DNA from 3 places in the Galactobacillus timonensis genome. Region 2 is predicted to be linked to each of the others. Evidence: a T-box and tRNA genes for the amino acid it is inferred to sense, from the RefSeq annotation. Region 2 holds a T-box; the other regions hold tRNA genes.
What was found. The T-box of region 2 lies ahead of C1714_RS09890 (valine--tRNA ligase). A T-box ahead of a tRNA ligase gene usually reads a tRNA of that ligase, here a tRNA-Val.

Region 1 (5,014 bases), 150 kb from region 2:
AGGAATATGCAGGAAGACTAAGACAAACGGCCATTTGTAAACTCTACGCTCTGCTCAGGCAACATCGCGGATATCATTTTCTACGATGTTGAATCGCATAAATTCAGGAATCGCTTCCTTCTCAGATCTTCGTAAAGCATTGTCATTTCCTTCAACGGCTGCTATTGCCAGAATGATTGATGGATAGATGATTTCTTTCAATTTGTACCGCCGAATATAATTCATGGGAAATGCTTCTGTAGTGGCTGGCTTCGCCTCTTTTACGTGCCTCACGTTTGATTGATCTGGCTCCTTTCTGAGACTCAAGAACATACGTTTCATCAAGCTCTACGGTTCCTGCCAGCTTCTCTGTTTCCTGCCCAGAGCTTTTTCAAGGAAGCAGAGAAATTTATGACGGTTCTCAAATACACACTGTATGGACCGATTCAGTCTGGCTGCAGTCTTCTTCATCGGTACGCAGAGAATTGCATCCTTACAAATCTCAACGAATTCTTCCTGCGTGATCTTGAGGTTATGCGTCATCATTCCGGAATCATATACAAAGCGCTTGCCACAGGACTTGCAGCGATAGATCTGCTTAGTGGCGTAAGGATTGCCAGTACGCTTCCCGCCCGTATGTTTAATGTGCTCAAAGCCAGCTTTTGTAAATCCATCCGTGCAATGGCATTTAGGGCATACTGCAGGTTCGGTCCCAGCAAGCTGATCATTCAGATTCGCCATGTCATTAACGATACGGATGACGCGATCCTGCTGGGAATCCGTAAGGTTGAAGAATTTACGAATCACTTCGGGAACTCTCATAGTTGGCCTCCATCTTTATGGCTTCAAATGACAGCTTCCTACTTAGGGCGCACAAAAAACGTATAGTGAACCAAATCTTGTTTAATTTAGCAAAAGATAAAACAATGGAACTATCGTCAACACTGTTATCCTCTGAAAGGAGTCGTCAAATATGCTTTTGCTTTTTCAATGCCGGAAGTGTGGCAAGTTCTTCTGACGGAGTAAGCATTATACAGCGTCTGTTTCCAATATATGCAGTGTGAAAATCACAACTCCTTGCAATATAAACAGGCAAAGAATCCTGATGATTCCCTGCTTCATATTTTATTGAGATTCCGAATTGTGCGTACCGGGATCTTATAACGCTCAGAAAAATCGGATCGCGTATCTCCAAGCATCGCTCTCATTTCTCTTATTTCAATATGCTTCACCGCCAGAATTTTACACCCAATGGGTGCATTGGTTCATCAAAATTCAAGCCTCCTGCCCTTCAGGGTGTTTCGCCCCGGAATTACCGCATACGTATTTTTTTCGTGAATTTGCAATACAGCATCAGGCCAAGCTCACTACCACTGCTCTTGCTATCCGCAGGATTTTCAGAATTTTGATCTTCTTTACCCTTTTTATCCATCACCAGCATCACCTCTTTCCAAATCCACAAACCAAAATCACAAACCTTGAAAAGATGAAAAAAGGCCACTAGATAGGTACAAAATCTATCTAGTGGCCCTGCCACTGAAGATATGGTGGTCGCTAAGGGGTTTGAACCCTTGACCCCTCCCCTGTGAAGGGAATGCTCTCCCGCTGAGCTAAGCAACCAGTGCAAACAGTATACCATCCTTCACTGACTGCCGCCAGTGAATTTGGATCCCTGCCTCAACCGGTGATGACTCTGCTCAGCTTCACATCCCATGGATCCGCATCAATCCGGTCCACCAGCTGCCCGCGGAAGATAATGCCGACAGCATCCATGCCTGCAGAGAGCACGGAATCATAATAGCCCCTGCCATAGCCGACACGGTTGCCCTCACAGTCAATGGCCAGCGCCGGAACAATCATCATTCCGATGGAGGAAAGATTGATCTTCCCGGCACCGTTTTTCGGCTCAAGAATAGAAAACGGAGCCGGAACAAGATCTTCAAAGCTTTCGATCCGGTAAAACCCCAGCGTACCGCCTTCCACCTTCGGAACTGCCACCGTTTTCTTTTCTTCCAGGCACCAGGCAATGAAACGCCTGGTATCCAGCTCATCTTTCACTGAAACATAGCAGCCGATGACTTCTACATCCCGGCAGATTTCCTTCAGCTGTGACAGAACGGCTTCTTCTTCAAAAGCACGCTCCCCATTACTTAATGAGGAGCGTAGATTTCTTCCCAGCTTTCTTGCGTCTTCCTTGTTCATCAGCCGATCGAACCGCTCATATCGATCTTGAGCAGCTGATTGAGCTCGACCGCATATTCCATCGGCAGCTCACGGGTGAAGGGCTCCAGGAAGCCCATCACGATCATCTCCGTCGCCTGCTGTTCGGAAAGACCGCGGCTCATCAGATAGAAAAGCTCATCTTCACTGATCTTGGAAACCTTGGCCTCATGCTCGATCGTCGATGTTGCGTTGTCATTGATGTTCAGAGGAATTGTATCCGAACGCGACAGATCATCGAGAATCAGCGTATCGCACTCAATGTGCGCCTTGCTGTAATCAGCTTTCGGCGTAAAGCGGATCCAGTCACGGAAATTAGTCACACCGCCATTGCGCGAAATCGACTTGGAAACAATCGAAGAACTCGTATGCGGCGCCAGATGAATCATCTTCGCACCCGTATCCTGAAACTGGTTCTTCGAACCGACCGCAATGGAAATGCACATGCCGTGCGCATATTCACCGGCCAGAATGCAGGCCGGGTACTTCATCGAAATCCGGGAACCGATGTTTCCATCGACCCATTCCATCGTACCGTGCGCATCGACCTTCGCCCGCTTGGTTACCAGGTTCAGAATATTGCCCGACCAGTTCTGCACCGAAGAATAACGGCACTTCGCACCCTTGCCGACAAATACCTCAACAACGGCCGCATGCATCGAATCCTTCGAATACTGCGGCGCCGTGCAGCCTTCTACATAGGAACATTCCGCTCCATCATCCACAATGATGATTGAACGCTCAAACTGACCCATCGATTCCGAATTGATCCGGAAATACGACTGCAGCGGCTTCTCCAGCTTCACGCCCTTGGGAACGTAGATGAAGCTGCCGCCCGACCATACGGCACTGTTCAGCGCCGCAAGCTTATTGTCCGTCGGCGGAACGATGGTCGCAAAGTACTTCCGGAACAGATCCGGATATTCTCTCAGACCGCTGTCAATGTCCAGGAAGATGACTCCCTTCTTCTGCACCTCGTCCAGCATGTTGTGATACACCGCTTCCGACTCGTACTGCGTCGTGACTCCTGCCAGGTACTTGCGCTCCGCCTCCGGAATGCCAAGCTTCTCGAAGGTGTTCTTGACCGTTTCCGGCACATCGTCCCAGCTCTTCTCGGCCTCCTGCGAAACCTTCTTGTAATAGGTGAAATCCTGGAAATTGATCTCCGAAAGATCCGGTCCCCAGTTGGGCATCGGCATCGACTCAAACGTATGGAACGCCTTCACACGGAACTCCGTCATCCATTCCGGCTCATGCTTGAAGGCGCTGATCTCGCGCACAATGTCTTCATTCAGGCCCTTGCCGGTATCCAGAACGGCTTTCACATTGTCCTTGAAGCCGTACTTGTAGTGATCCTGCGAAGTCAGTATATCGTCTCTGTTTTCTTCGCTCATTTCTTTTCCTCGCTTTCCTCAAGCATCTCCTTCATCGCCTTCCAGCCGATGGTTGCACACTTGATGCGGTTGGCCTGCTTGTGCACATTCTTCATCGCAACGGCTTCCTCCAGAAGAGAAGGATCATAGTCCTTTTCCTCAATCATATTGAAGTAGTTGTCGATAATCTTATCGGCTTCTTCGACGGTCTTTCCCTTGATGAGATCCGTCATCATCGACGTCGACGCTGTCGAAATCGTGCAGGCCGTACCATCAAAGCGCACATCCTGCACCCTGCCGTCGGCAATCTTTGACTGCACCGTAATGTCGTCAATGCAGGAATCCGATGCCATATGCCGGCTCAGATAACCGGCGTCATTTTTCACCAGTCCATGATTGTGCGGATACTGATAGTGATCCATGATCAGCTCCCGCAGCACCATCGGATCGTTCAGAAGATCAGATTCAGACATATCACCACTGCCTCCTTAGAAGAAAATGCCTACCGCATTCTCCAGAGAAACCTCTGAGATGACCTGTACCGCACGGTCCACCTCTTCCTTCGTGTTGTAGAAATACAGCGACGCCCGTACCGTCTGATCCGTACCAATGATATGGTGAAGAATCTTGGCACAGTGATTGCCCGAGCGCACCGCAACATTCTTCGCAGCCAGATACCCGGCCGCATCCTGCGCAAAAATCATCTTTCCGCTCTTGGGATCCTTGACGTTGAAATCGATCGGCCCGTGTTCATTATCCGGATTATAAAGAACGACGTTATCAAGCTGCAGCATCTTCTCACAGAAATACCGGCGAAGCTCCATCTCATAGGCCTCGATGTTATCCATCCCGAGCGAAAGCAGATAGTCCGCCGCAGCCGCAGCACCGATCACACCTTCAATGTTCGGCGTACCGGCTTCAAACTTGACCGGCGTCTCCTTGAGAATCATCGAACCGTCATCCTCAAAGCGCGCATTCATATCGCCCCCGAGCATCTGCGGATCCATCCGGTCCAGCAGCTCCTTCTTCCCGTACAGAATGCCGACTCCCGAAGGACCGCACATCTTATGTACCGAGAAGCACAGGAAATCAACATCAAGATCCTTCACATCCACCGGCAGATGCGGAACGGACTGCGCACCGTCCACGATCATATAGGCACCGGCCGCATGTGCCGCCTTAGTCATTTCCCTGATCGGCTGAACAGAGCCGAGCACATTGGTCATCTGGGCAACGCACACCGCCTTTACGCCCGGATGCAGAGCCTTCTTGAAGTCATCGATTGAAATTCTCGCCTCGCCATCCGTCGGAATGTATTCCACCCTGATGCCGTATTCCTTTTCCATCCGGAACCACGGCAGCAGGCAGCTGGCATGTTCGGCCTTTGTCGTCAGAACAACATCGCCGGGCTTCAGAAACGTATGCTGCATTGCATAGGCGAC
Region 2 (5,014 bases):
GAGCCGTTTCCTTCGGAGAACTTATAGACATACTTCTTAGCCATACAGCCTCCCTATAAAATTACCGTAATGATTATATGCTACCGATTTTCAAGAAACAAGAATCGGATGGCACCAAACCTTGATTAAAACGCGGTTTCGATGAAACCGAACACCTTATCGAAGTAATCCGGCTGCCGAACTGCCTCATTGTGGCCGCACTGATCATACAGCGCCAGTTCCTTCCTGGAACTGCAGGCATCGCTGCACGCAATCGCCATGCTTGCAGGAACAAACGCATCCTGATTGCCGTGAATAAACAGCAGAGGAATCCTTGCCGTCAGAAGCTGCCGCCGCGTCGAATACTCATAGATCGAGAAATGCAGCAGATGCTTCACGAAGAAGTCAATGCCGACAATGAAGGCACCGCTCGGAAGATCGGGTTCACTCTTCAGAAGATACAGCAGCTCCTCCTTCAGATCGCTGCAGCCCCCGTCCTCAACGCCGCACTTCACATGCGGACTCAGATAATCGCCCGCCGCATTCATGACGGCATTGGCACCAATATCCACGCCGATCAAAGCAATCTCACAGTCACTGTCATGCTCACAAAGCCAGCTGCACCAGCTGATCACATCGTAGTGCTCCAGCCAGCCCATCCCGCAATAACGGCCACGGCTGCCGCCGCATCCTCTTTGATCAATGGCAAGAATGTTGTAGCCCCGTTTGTCGGCTTCCAGCATGTACCCGGCCATATCCATCGCACTCTGCCCGAAGCCGTGGGCCAGAAGAACCCAGCGATGACCTTCCGAATGATTGGTGATCACAATGGCATGCAGCGTCAGCCCATCAAACGACTGCAGATACGCATCCGTCCGCTTCGCCTGCACCAGCCACCGGTTCACAGCCTCCTCATCCCCGTCCTGACGCAGACTGACGGAATGCAGCGTATTCCGTTCCAGATCAAACAGCTTATTGAACAGATGCCACGAAAGACCGCCATAGGCCGCCGTCCCCGCTGCCGCAACCGTACCGATCGTTCTCAGAAACGAGTGCTTCTTATTTTCCCTGTCAGACATGAATTCTCCTTTCCGAAAAAAAGGAAGAAACGGACCCGTTGCTATACTTAGACGTTTCCCTTCTTCCTCTCATTCTTCGCCCGATACCTCTCTGGCCGATTATAGCATGCTTTTATTTGGCAATGGCTTCAAAACGGGCAATGACAACCGCCAGCTGCTTCTCATAGTCAGCCAGCTTTGCCTTCTCCGCCTCAACCTTGGCCGCCGGCGCCTTGGCAAGGAAACCGGGATTGGAAAGAATCTTCGTCGAACGGGCAACCTCACCTTCCAGACGCACACGCTCACTGGTCAGCTTCTTCTTCTCTTCCTCAACATCGAGAAGCTCCTGCGAAGGAATATAAATACTTCCGCCCGTAACCGTCGCAACCGTCAGATCACCATCCAGATGATCGACCCAGTCACTCTTCGCCATACGGTCAATCATCGCCTTCTGATTTTCCTCAACCGGAATCACATTTCCATCGAGATCCTTCAGAATGAAGGACAGACGGCGCGAAGGCTTCAGACCATTGTCATTCTTCAGCTCACGCAGCTTCGAAATTACCGAAACCACACGATCCATCTCCGCAATGTGCCTCATCGGAACACCTGCCACCTTCTCAGGCCAGGTTTCCAGACAGATCGATTCCTTTTCATGCGGCAGAGCCAGATAGATCTCCTCCGTCACAAACGGCATGAACGGATGGAGCAGACGAACGATCGCATTGAGCATCACAAAGAGCGTACTCTTTGCGGCCTTGCGCACTTCTTCGTCCGAACTCTGCAGCGACGCCTTGCTCATTTCAATGTACCAGCTGCAGAAATCATCCCAGACGAAGCTGTACAGCTCGTTGCCGACCAGCGCAAACTCATACTTCTCCATGTTCTCGTTGAAATGATCAAGAACCGTATTGAGACGCGCCAGAATCCAGGCATCCGCCTCTGAAAGATGCGAAAGGTCCACATCTTCCGGCTTCATGTCCTCATCAAGATTCATCAGCACAAAGCGGCTCGCATTCCAAAGTTTATTAATGAAGTTCCAGGCAGCCTCCACCTTTTCCGGAATGTAGCGCATATCCTGCCCCGGCGTCGAGTTGGTCGCCAGGAAGAAACGCAGCGCATCCACACCGTACTGATCAATGACCTGCATCGGATCAATTCCGTTGCCCAGCGACTTGGACATCTTGCGGCCCTGCGAATCGCGGATCAGACCATGGATCAGAACATCCTTGAACGGACGCTCCTTCGTAAAGTGACGGCCCTGGAACGCCATGCGCGCAACCCAGAAGAAGATGATGTCATAGCCGGTCACCATCGTGCTTGTCGGATAGTAGCGCTTGTAATCATCGGTTTCCTCAGGCCATCCCAGCGTCGCAAACGGCCACAGTGCCGAAGAAAACCAGGTATCCAGAACATCCTCATCCTGCGTCCAGTTCTCCGGATCCTTGGGCCCCTCTTCGCCAACGTAGGTCTCACCCGTCGTCTTGTTATACCATGCAGGAATGCGGTGCCCCCACCAGAGCTGACGCGATATGCACCAGTCCTCGATGTTCTCAAGCCACTGTGTAAAGGTCTTGTTGAAGCGCTCCGGATAGAAGTTGATCCGCGAATCCGGATCCTTCTGATGATCCAGCACATCCTGGGCCAGCGGCTTCATCTTCACGAACCACTGCTGGGAAAGATACGGCTCCACGACGCAGTGTGTACGCTCCGAATGGCCAACCTGATGCGTAATGTTTTCAATATGATCCATGACGCCGCGCTGCGTGAAATCCTCAACCAGTGCATCGCGGCACGCATAGCGGTCCATGCCTGCATACTTACCGCAGATCTCATTCATCGTTCCGTCCGGATTCATGCAGATGGGCTTGTCAAGACCGTGACGCTCCGCAATCGCAAAGTCGTTGGGATCGTGAGCCGGCGTACACTTCATGATGGCCGTACCGAAATCCATATCGATATAGTCATCGCCGATGATCGGAAGCTGCTGGCCGTTGGCCGGATTGATGCAGTGCTTGCCGATCAGATGCTTGCGCTTCTCATCGTTGGGGTTGACGACGATGCACACATCGCCGAACATCGTCTCCGGACGGGTTGTTGCGACGATGAAATGTTCATGATCTTCAACCGTCTCATAGTTCATGTAGTACATCTTGCCCGGATCTTCCTGGTAGATGACTTCAATGTTGCTGAGGGCGGTACGCGCTTCCGGATCCCAGTTGATGATCCGCCATCCACGGTAGATCAGCCCCTCGTTGTACAGCGTCACAAAGACATGGCGGACCGCCTTGTTGAAGCCTTCATCCATAGTGAAGCGCTCTCTTGAATAATCAAGACTGTTGCCGAGCTTTGCCCATTGCTTCCGGATCGTAGCGGCGTATTCTTCCTTCCACTCCCAGGCGCGGTCGAGGAACTTTTCACGGCCGATGTCATAGCGTGAAATACCTTCCGACTTCAGGCGGGCATCAACCTTTGCCTGCGTCGCAATGCCGGCATGATCCATGCCCGGCAGATACAGAACATCATAGCCCTTCATCCGCTTATAGCGGCAGATGATATCCTGCAGCGTATTGTCCCAGGCATGACCAAGGTGCAGAATCCCGGTCACATTGGGAGGAGGAATGACAATTGTAAACGGGTCTTTGGATTTGTCCCCGGCCGTGAAATAGCCGGCCCTGACCCACTTGTCATAACGGCCGTCTTCCACAGCCTTATGATCGTACTTTGCGGCGAGTTCTTTCTTCATCTTCATTCTCCTGTCAAATCCAGCAAATAAAAAGGCGTCCCCTCTCAAGGACGCCGGAACTTGCGTGGTACCACCTTGCTTGCTTCTCAAAGGCGTAACGTGCCGATACGGCCGCAGCTACTGATGAATTCACTGCAGCGGCTCACGGAGGACTTCACTTTCATCGAACAGACGGTCTTTCACCGGATAACCGTTCTCTCTTGCTGCCTGGAAGAAAGCTACTTATTCCGCTTCTTAGCTCTGCTGGTATTATATGGGTCTTCCTCTTCGTTTTCAAATACGATTTCTCCCGTCGAGCGCTGATCCAGGGACGGCGCCTCATAATTTTTCCTCAGAAAACTGGAAAAGCGCCTACTGACAAGCGATCCCGACCAGAAGAAATCAGCGATGATCAATGCCGCATACTGCACAATCCGCAGCGTCGGCCGCGTCTCAAGAATCAGATTGACAATGGAAAGAACAAGTGCCCCGACTCCGAAAATGCCCAGAAAAACGCCGAAGGAAAAGAAATAAAGACGCCGGTACATCCGGGCCAGCTGGGAACGCGGGTTTTTCTTCAGACTCTTTTTCGACATACTTTGCTAAACTGAAACCATGTGCGGAAGATACAGCTTTGATGTTAACGCAAATCCAGACTTTCAGAAACTGATTGATCAGGCAAAGAACCATCTCACAAACAAGGAACTGACGCTGCTGCAGCGCGGCGAAATCGCACCCGGCCAGACCGCCTTTCTTTTTACCAGAGACATCAGCGGCCGCTACCATACAACCCTTGCCCGCTGGGGCTTTGCCTCACGCAGTGCCCGTCTCATCATCAATGCCCGCGCCGAGACCGCCGATTCCAGCCCCTTCTTTCAGGGCTGCCGGCGCTGCCTGGTCTATGCCGGCGGCTACTATGAATGGTCAGCCGACCATACCCGATATCTCTTTCTACATCAGCGTGGAACGATCGGCCTGGGCGGCCTGCTTCACAGAGAAGCCGATGGCCGTCTGAGCTTTGTCATCCTGACCCAGGCAGCTTCAGGAAAAGCCGCAGAGATTCATGACCGCATGCCGCTGGCCTATGATCATGACTCTGCCGACGCCTTCTTTTCCGCCGGCACGATTCAGCAGGCAGCTGCTCTTTCACTGAAAGATCGTGAACAGGAGCGTGCCTAGAACAATGTATTCTGGAAGGAACCTTCGATGCCAAGATGCTCGTAGGCTTCCTTTGTTGCAACACGGCCCCGTG
Region 3 (5,014 bases), 1.2 Mb from region 2:
TGAATTCAGGAGGTCCCCCAAAGTGGTCCCCCAAACTTCACTCCCCCAAGGATTTTGGAGACCCGACAATTAACGTCGGGCTGGCAATCTGTCAGCCCTTTTGTCTGCATGCATTTCTGCTGATAGCTTTGAGGGACTGAATCAATGGAAATAAACCCACTGGTCACGGATATGCATGCATGATATATTGAAATCACGCATTCTGAGTAATCTCTGCTGCAATTACTGAAATTTCCTGATATAGGAATCATCAATGACTGACCGGACTTGAAGAATCTGAATAGCACAATCACCAACACAGTGGATGCTGAAGTTGAACACAAATTTACCGATTTCAATGTTCAACAGAGCAATCGGGAGGCAGAGCGAAAGCAAGAGCTCAATAAAAGCGATACTGCGGAACAGGATGCCGTAATCAATGAAAAGTTTGACGCGATGCAGAAGCAGGCAGAAGAAAGCTTCAGTCAAGACCTGGTTAGCGTCATCAACACAATCGTTTCCACTGCTCAAACAGATGCAGTCAGACATGTGGAAACGGCTATTCAGCAGCGAAAAAACGATTCTGTAGAGGATGAAGTTCGCGGCCCTCTTCGTGGATTTGCGAGGACCATTCCATCATTTCTTATGGCATATGGGAGTGATGCCAAGATTACGCTTGAGAACTTCGATGCAATTGTCCCTGATAACGTGTTCATTGAAGTTACGAGCATTAGTCTGGAGCAATTCCGATTCCTTCGCGATGGTGGTGATTACCAAGCAAATGATGGCACGACGAAACACTATCCCGGGCATCTGTTCGATGGAGTTGTATTCAACGATTCAGTGACCGAATTCATGAATCTGAAGAATAAGCTTTCCAACTATTTTGATGAAACGAACCAGAAAGATATTTTCGATTATATTCCGCCCCAGAAGACCAACCAGATCTTCACTCCCCGCAAGGTTGTCAAGGAAATGGTTGACCTGCTCGAGAAAGAGAATCCTGGCTGTTTTGATCGCGATGATGTTACCTTTGCAGATCTCTATATGAAGTCGGGAATGTATATCACAGAAATTGTTAAACGTCTGTATAACAGCCCAAGGCTTCAGGAACTCTATCCCGACCCTGTAAAGAGACTGAATCATATCTTTGCAAAGCAGGTTTATGGACTTACACCAACTGAAATTATCTATCGGATCTGCCTTTCCTACATTCTTGGATTCAGCAACAATATAACGATTGAAAAGAATATTATTCGCAAGTGTGATGCTTTGAAATATTCAAAAAATGGAACTTTCGAGCAAGAATTGATAAAGCTTTTCCCAGGTTTGAAAAGCGGTATTCAAGAGAAGGAAAAATAGCTTGAGCTAATCAGCCCGTAATTAACCAGACAATGCGTTTCATTCGTATGATGCTCTTTAATCAGCATTGCTTTCCATCGTTAATTTCTACGAATTACTATACGAATTTCGCAAGAGTAAAGAAAAACCGCACTGTTATGCGGCATTCCAGACTATAAATGGTGAGCGCTAAGGGACTCGAACCCATGACCCCTTCCACGTCAAGGAAGTGCTCTCCCAACTGAGCTAAGCACTCATAGCTTGTTAATAATACCATGGTGACAGTAAAATGGAAAGAGCGAAATTAGGCCACCTATGAAGATCCTGGTACTGAAAACGGAAGATCGAAAAGACGATGGGCCGGATCATATTATCCAGCCCATGGCCGACGCATCTGGTGCAGAGCTTCAGTTTATTTCTGTTCCTTCTGCTCTGCACCCATGCACCGGCTGCGGCAAATGCGCGCGTACGCATTCCTGCACATTTGATGACGCGCTTGGGGATATAGTCAACGCCGTCTCTGACAGTGACGGCATACTGTTTCTGACATCACTGCTTTATGGCTGCCCAGACATCACATTCATCAATCTCATCAAACGTCTCTGTACATCCCGTCCCGACGTTCTTCGTCATAAGCCGGTATCTGTCATCGGCATCACGCGCAGTCAGGCATCCGGCATGGATCTCTCGGAAATCGATAACCTTCTGAACTGTGCCTCGATGATCCGCATCTTTGGCCCCTATGGCATGGTTATTACCACGGTGATGAACGAGGAAGATGCGATTCGTCTGCGTACTGCCGCTGTCAATTTAATGTGGGCCGCCGCCTCCTTAACAAATGAGCGCCCCGGGCTTGAACCCATGCCCAGAGCACCCTATCGCATCCGTTAAAGAAGACCCAGCAGATCCTGGCGCGTCAGTTTGGCGCTCGAGAATCCGTCGCCCGACAAAATCCGGTCCGCAAGATCGGATTTTTCTGTCTGCAGCTGCAGAATCCGCTCCTCAACCGTATCCTTCATGATCAGTTTCTCAATCGTCACAACGTTCTTCTGACCGATGCGATGCACACGGTCCGATGCCTGGTTTTCTACCGAAACATTCCACCACGGATCATAGTGAATCACAATGTCCGCCGCCGTTAGATTCAATCCCGTACCGCCGGCCTTGAGCGAAATGCAGAACACCGGAACATCCTTGTTTTTGAGGTCCTGGAACTGCGACACAAGCTGCGCCCGCTCCTCTTTCGGCGTCTTTCCTTCCAAGAGATAGTAATTGATGCCGTTCTCCTTCAGCTTCCGCATCAAGAGGTCGAGCATGCTTGTAAACTGTGAAAACAGCAGAACCTTATGTCCCCCTTCAATCGCTTCCTGCACCATGTCGATGGCAAGGTCCTTTTTCGCACTATTGCCATCATAATGATCAAACACCAGGCTCGGATCACAGCAGATCTGCCGCAGCTTCGTCAACTGCGCCAGAACCGCAATCTTATTTTCCCTGAACTCCTCATCACTCTGACGCTCCAGTATCAGCTTCAGCTGCGCAACTGTCGCATCATAGAGCTGCTTCTGCGTTTCTTCCAGTGCCGCATACTTGACTTCCTCAATCTTCGGCGGAAGATCCTTCAGCACATTGCTCTTCAGACGCCGCAGCACAAAGGGCTCAATCATCTGCTTCAGACGAAGCTCCGCACCCTCATCCCCGTCGCGCACCACCGGGTTTTCATATTCATCACGGAACCGCGTGTAGTTATAAAGATACCCCGGCAGAAGATAGTCAAAAATACTCCAAAGCTCCGAAAGCCTGTTCTCAATCGGCGTACCCGTCAGAGCGATGCGGAACCCTGCATGAATACTCTTTACCGCCTGAGCGGCCTGCGTATCCGGATTCTTGATGTACTGCGCCTCATCGATCACTTCAAAGGCAAAGTCCATCGCATCATACACTTCCATGTCCCGCTTCATACTGTCATAGGACGTGATCAGAATATCGTTCGGCCCCGCTTCTTTAATCTTTTCATGGCGCATTTCCATCGTCCCCGTAATCAGGCGACATTCCAGCTGCGGCGCAAAGCGGCGCACCTCGGAGCCCCAGTTGTACACCACCGATGCCGGACACACAATCAGCGTCCGACCATCCCTGCTGCGGGCCGCAAGGAAGGCAATCGTCTCCAGCGTCTTGCCAAGACCCATCTCATCTGCCAAAAGCCCGCCGAAGCCATTGTCCCTCAACGCACATAACCACCGGTAGCCTTCGATCTGATACGGGCGAAGCTGCGCATGAATATCGGGCAGTGGATAGTTTTTCTCACTCGTATCCTTCATGTCCCGGACCAGGGAGCCGAAGCTTTCATCAAAGTCAAACTTCTGAGCCTCCGGATCTTCTTCCTGCTCACGTGACAGGTGGTAGGCACGGTACTTCGGCAGCTGCACCGTCCCCTTCTTCAGCTGTGCCGCACTCAGACCGAGCTGCGCCCGCAGCTGTTCCAGATCCCCCAGATCCTTGTCAGGCTCAATGAAGGCACCGTTTCTGAGACGGTAGAACTTCTTTTTTGGATCATAGTGATTCAGAATATCTGCCAGCTGGTCCAGCGACACATTTTCCGGCACCAGATCCAGCTGCAGAAGGTCGTGTTTCACACTGACACCGACCTTGAACCGCGGCCGGTTCGTCACCAGATTCATCCGCTTCAGCGCATCGCTCACATACACTTCCGCCACATCCTGCAGAGCAGGAATCCCCGTCTTGAGAAGGTTGTACATCGACGCCTCCTCATCCGCCCGCAGCTCCTGGGGCGTATAGATGTTGAACCACGGCTTCAGCCTGTTCAGGAAAATCTGTTCCGCCGTCCGGTTGCGTCTTTCAAGATCACGATCATCCCCGCCGCAGATGCTGTAACTGCTCTCATCCGGATATACCGCATCGCAGCGCCCAATGATCATATTCCTGTCCGGCGCATCGAGATAGATGCGGAACACCGGCCTCGCCTTGTTTGCATTTTCCGGCACATACGTATCGCCCTGCAGATCAAAGCAGCCCGCCTCCATCAGCGGCGTCAGAAAGATCGACAGCGTCCCGAGATCCTTTGTCGAAACGTAATTCATTTTCCCCTCAAGAGTATCGATGAACTTCAGCGCCTTCCCATACTCTTTATTCGAGCGGGGAACGCGATACAGAACAGTGCCCTCATCTCCCTGAGAGACCACCATGTACCACCACGAAGCACCCTGCACATTATCCACAGAGCCGTTGCAGATATACCAGCCGCCATTGGTCTTCGTAAAGATCAGTGGAAGTTTATATACGTCCTTTACAACCTGCACCGCAACGGCTGCACGAACCGAATTGCCCCTCATCGCCCGCAGCTGCTTTCCTTCTTCCAGATCAAAGAAACGGTCCAGTATTTCTCCCTGCAACGTAACGGCCCTGCCATCGAGCGGATTGAACGGCATCGACGCATTCCTGTCCTCGTAATAGGTACCGTCCACGAGCCGCAGCAGATCCATCAGCTGCCGCGACTCCTCATCGAATACATCCAGTGATCCCGTAAAGGCAAGGTTCTTTCCAAAGCTCAGAAAGTCATGGTTCTCACAGCCCCTGACCAGCTCCCCGACATTGCGCACCTGGTACATGTGCTTGCCGCGATAGCCGATCTGAAACAGGAACTGCATGCCGCTGTGCCAGCTTTCCGCAATCA

Region 1: it has a tRNA-Val gene. The T-box ahead of C1714_RS09890 (valine--tRNA ligase) is inferred to sense a tRNA for this amino acid. The anticodon was not compared.
Region 3: it has a tRNA-Val gene. The T-box ahead of C1714_RS09890 (valine--tRNA ligase) is inferred to sense a tRNA for this amino acid. The anticodon was not compared.

Annotation. Positions count from the first base shown of each region.
Region 1 is NZ_LT964739.1:1,933,756-1,938,769, reverse strand. It holds gene C1714_RS14075 (hypothetical protein) at 55-225, opposite strand; gene C1714_RS09170 (hypothetical protein) at 328-801, opposite strand; gene C1714_RS13860 (hypothetical protein) at 1,292-1,516, opposite strand; tRNA gene C1714_RS09160 (tRNA-Val) at 1,525-1,599, opposite strand; gene C1714_RS09155 (5-formyltetrahydrofolate cyclo-ligase) at 1,657-2,181, opposite strand; gene sufB (Fe-S cluster assembly protein SufB) at 2,181-3,593, opposite strand; gene sufU (Fe-S cluster assembly sulfur transfer protein SufU) at 3,590-4,045, opposite strand; gene C1714_RS09140 (aminotransferase class V-fold PLP-dependent enzyme) at 4,061-5,014, opposite strand, start outside.
Region 2 is NZ_LT964739.1:2,082,834-2,087,847, reverse strand. It holds gene ppdK (pyruvate, phosphate dikinase) at 1-44, opposite strand, end outside; gene C1714_RS09895 (alpha/beta hydrolase) at 126-1,058, opposite strand; gene C1714_RS09890 (valine--tRNA ligase) at 1,171-3,783, opposite strand; T-box leader at 3,827-4,028, opposite strand; gene C1714_RS09885 (hypothetical protein) at 4,002-4,358, opposite strand; gene C1714_RS09880 (SOS response-associated peptidase) at 4,378-4,941, shown strand; gene ruvB (Holliday junction branch migration DNA helicase RuvB) at 4,938-5,014, opposite strand, start outside.
Region 3 is NZ_LT964739.1:917,994-923,007, reverse strand. It holds gene C1714_RS04335 (hypothetical protein) at 268-1,341, shown strand; tRNA gene C1714_RS04330 (tRNA-Val) at 1,501-1,576, opposite strand; gene C1714_RS04325 (NAD(P)H-dependent oxidoreductase) at 1,636-2,211, shown strand; gene C1714_RS04320 (DEAD/DEAH box helicase) at 2,208-5,014, opposite strand, start outside.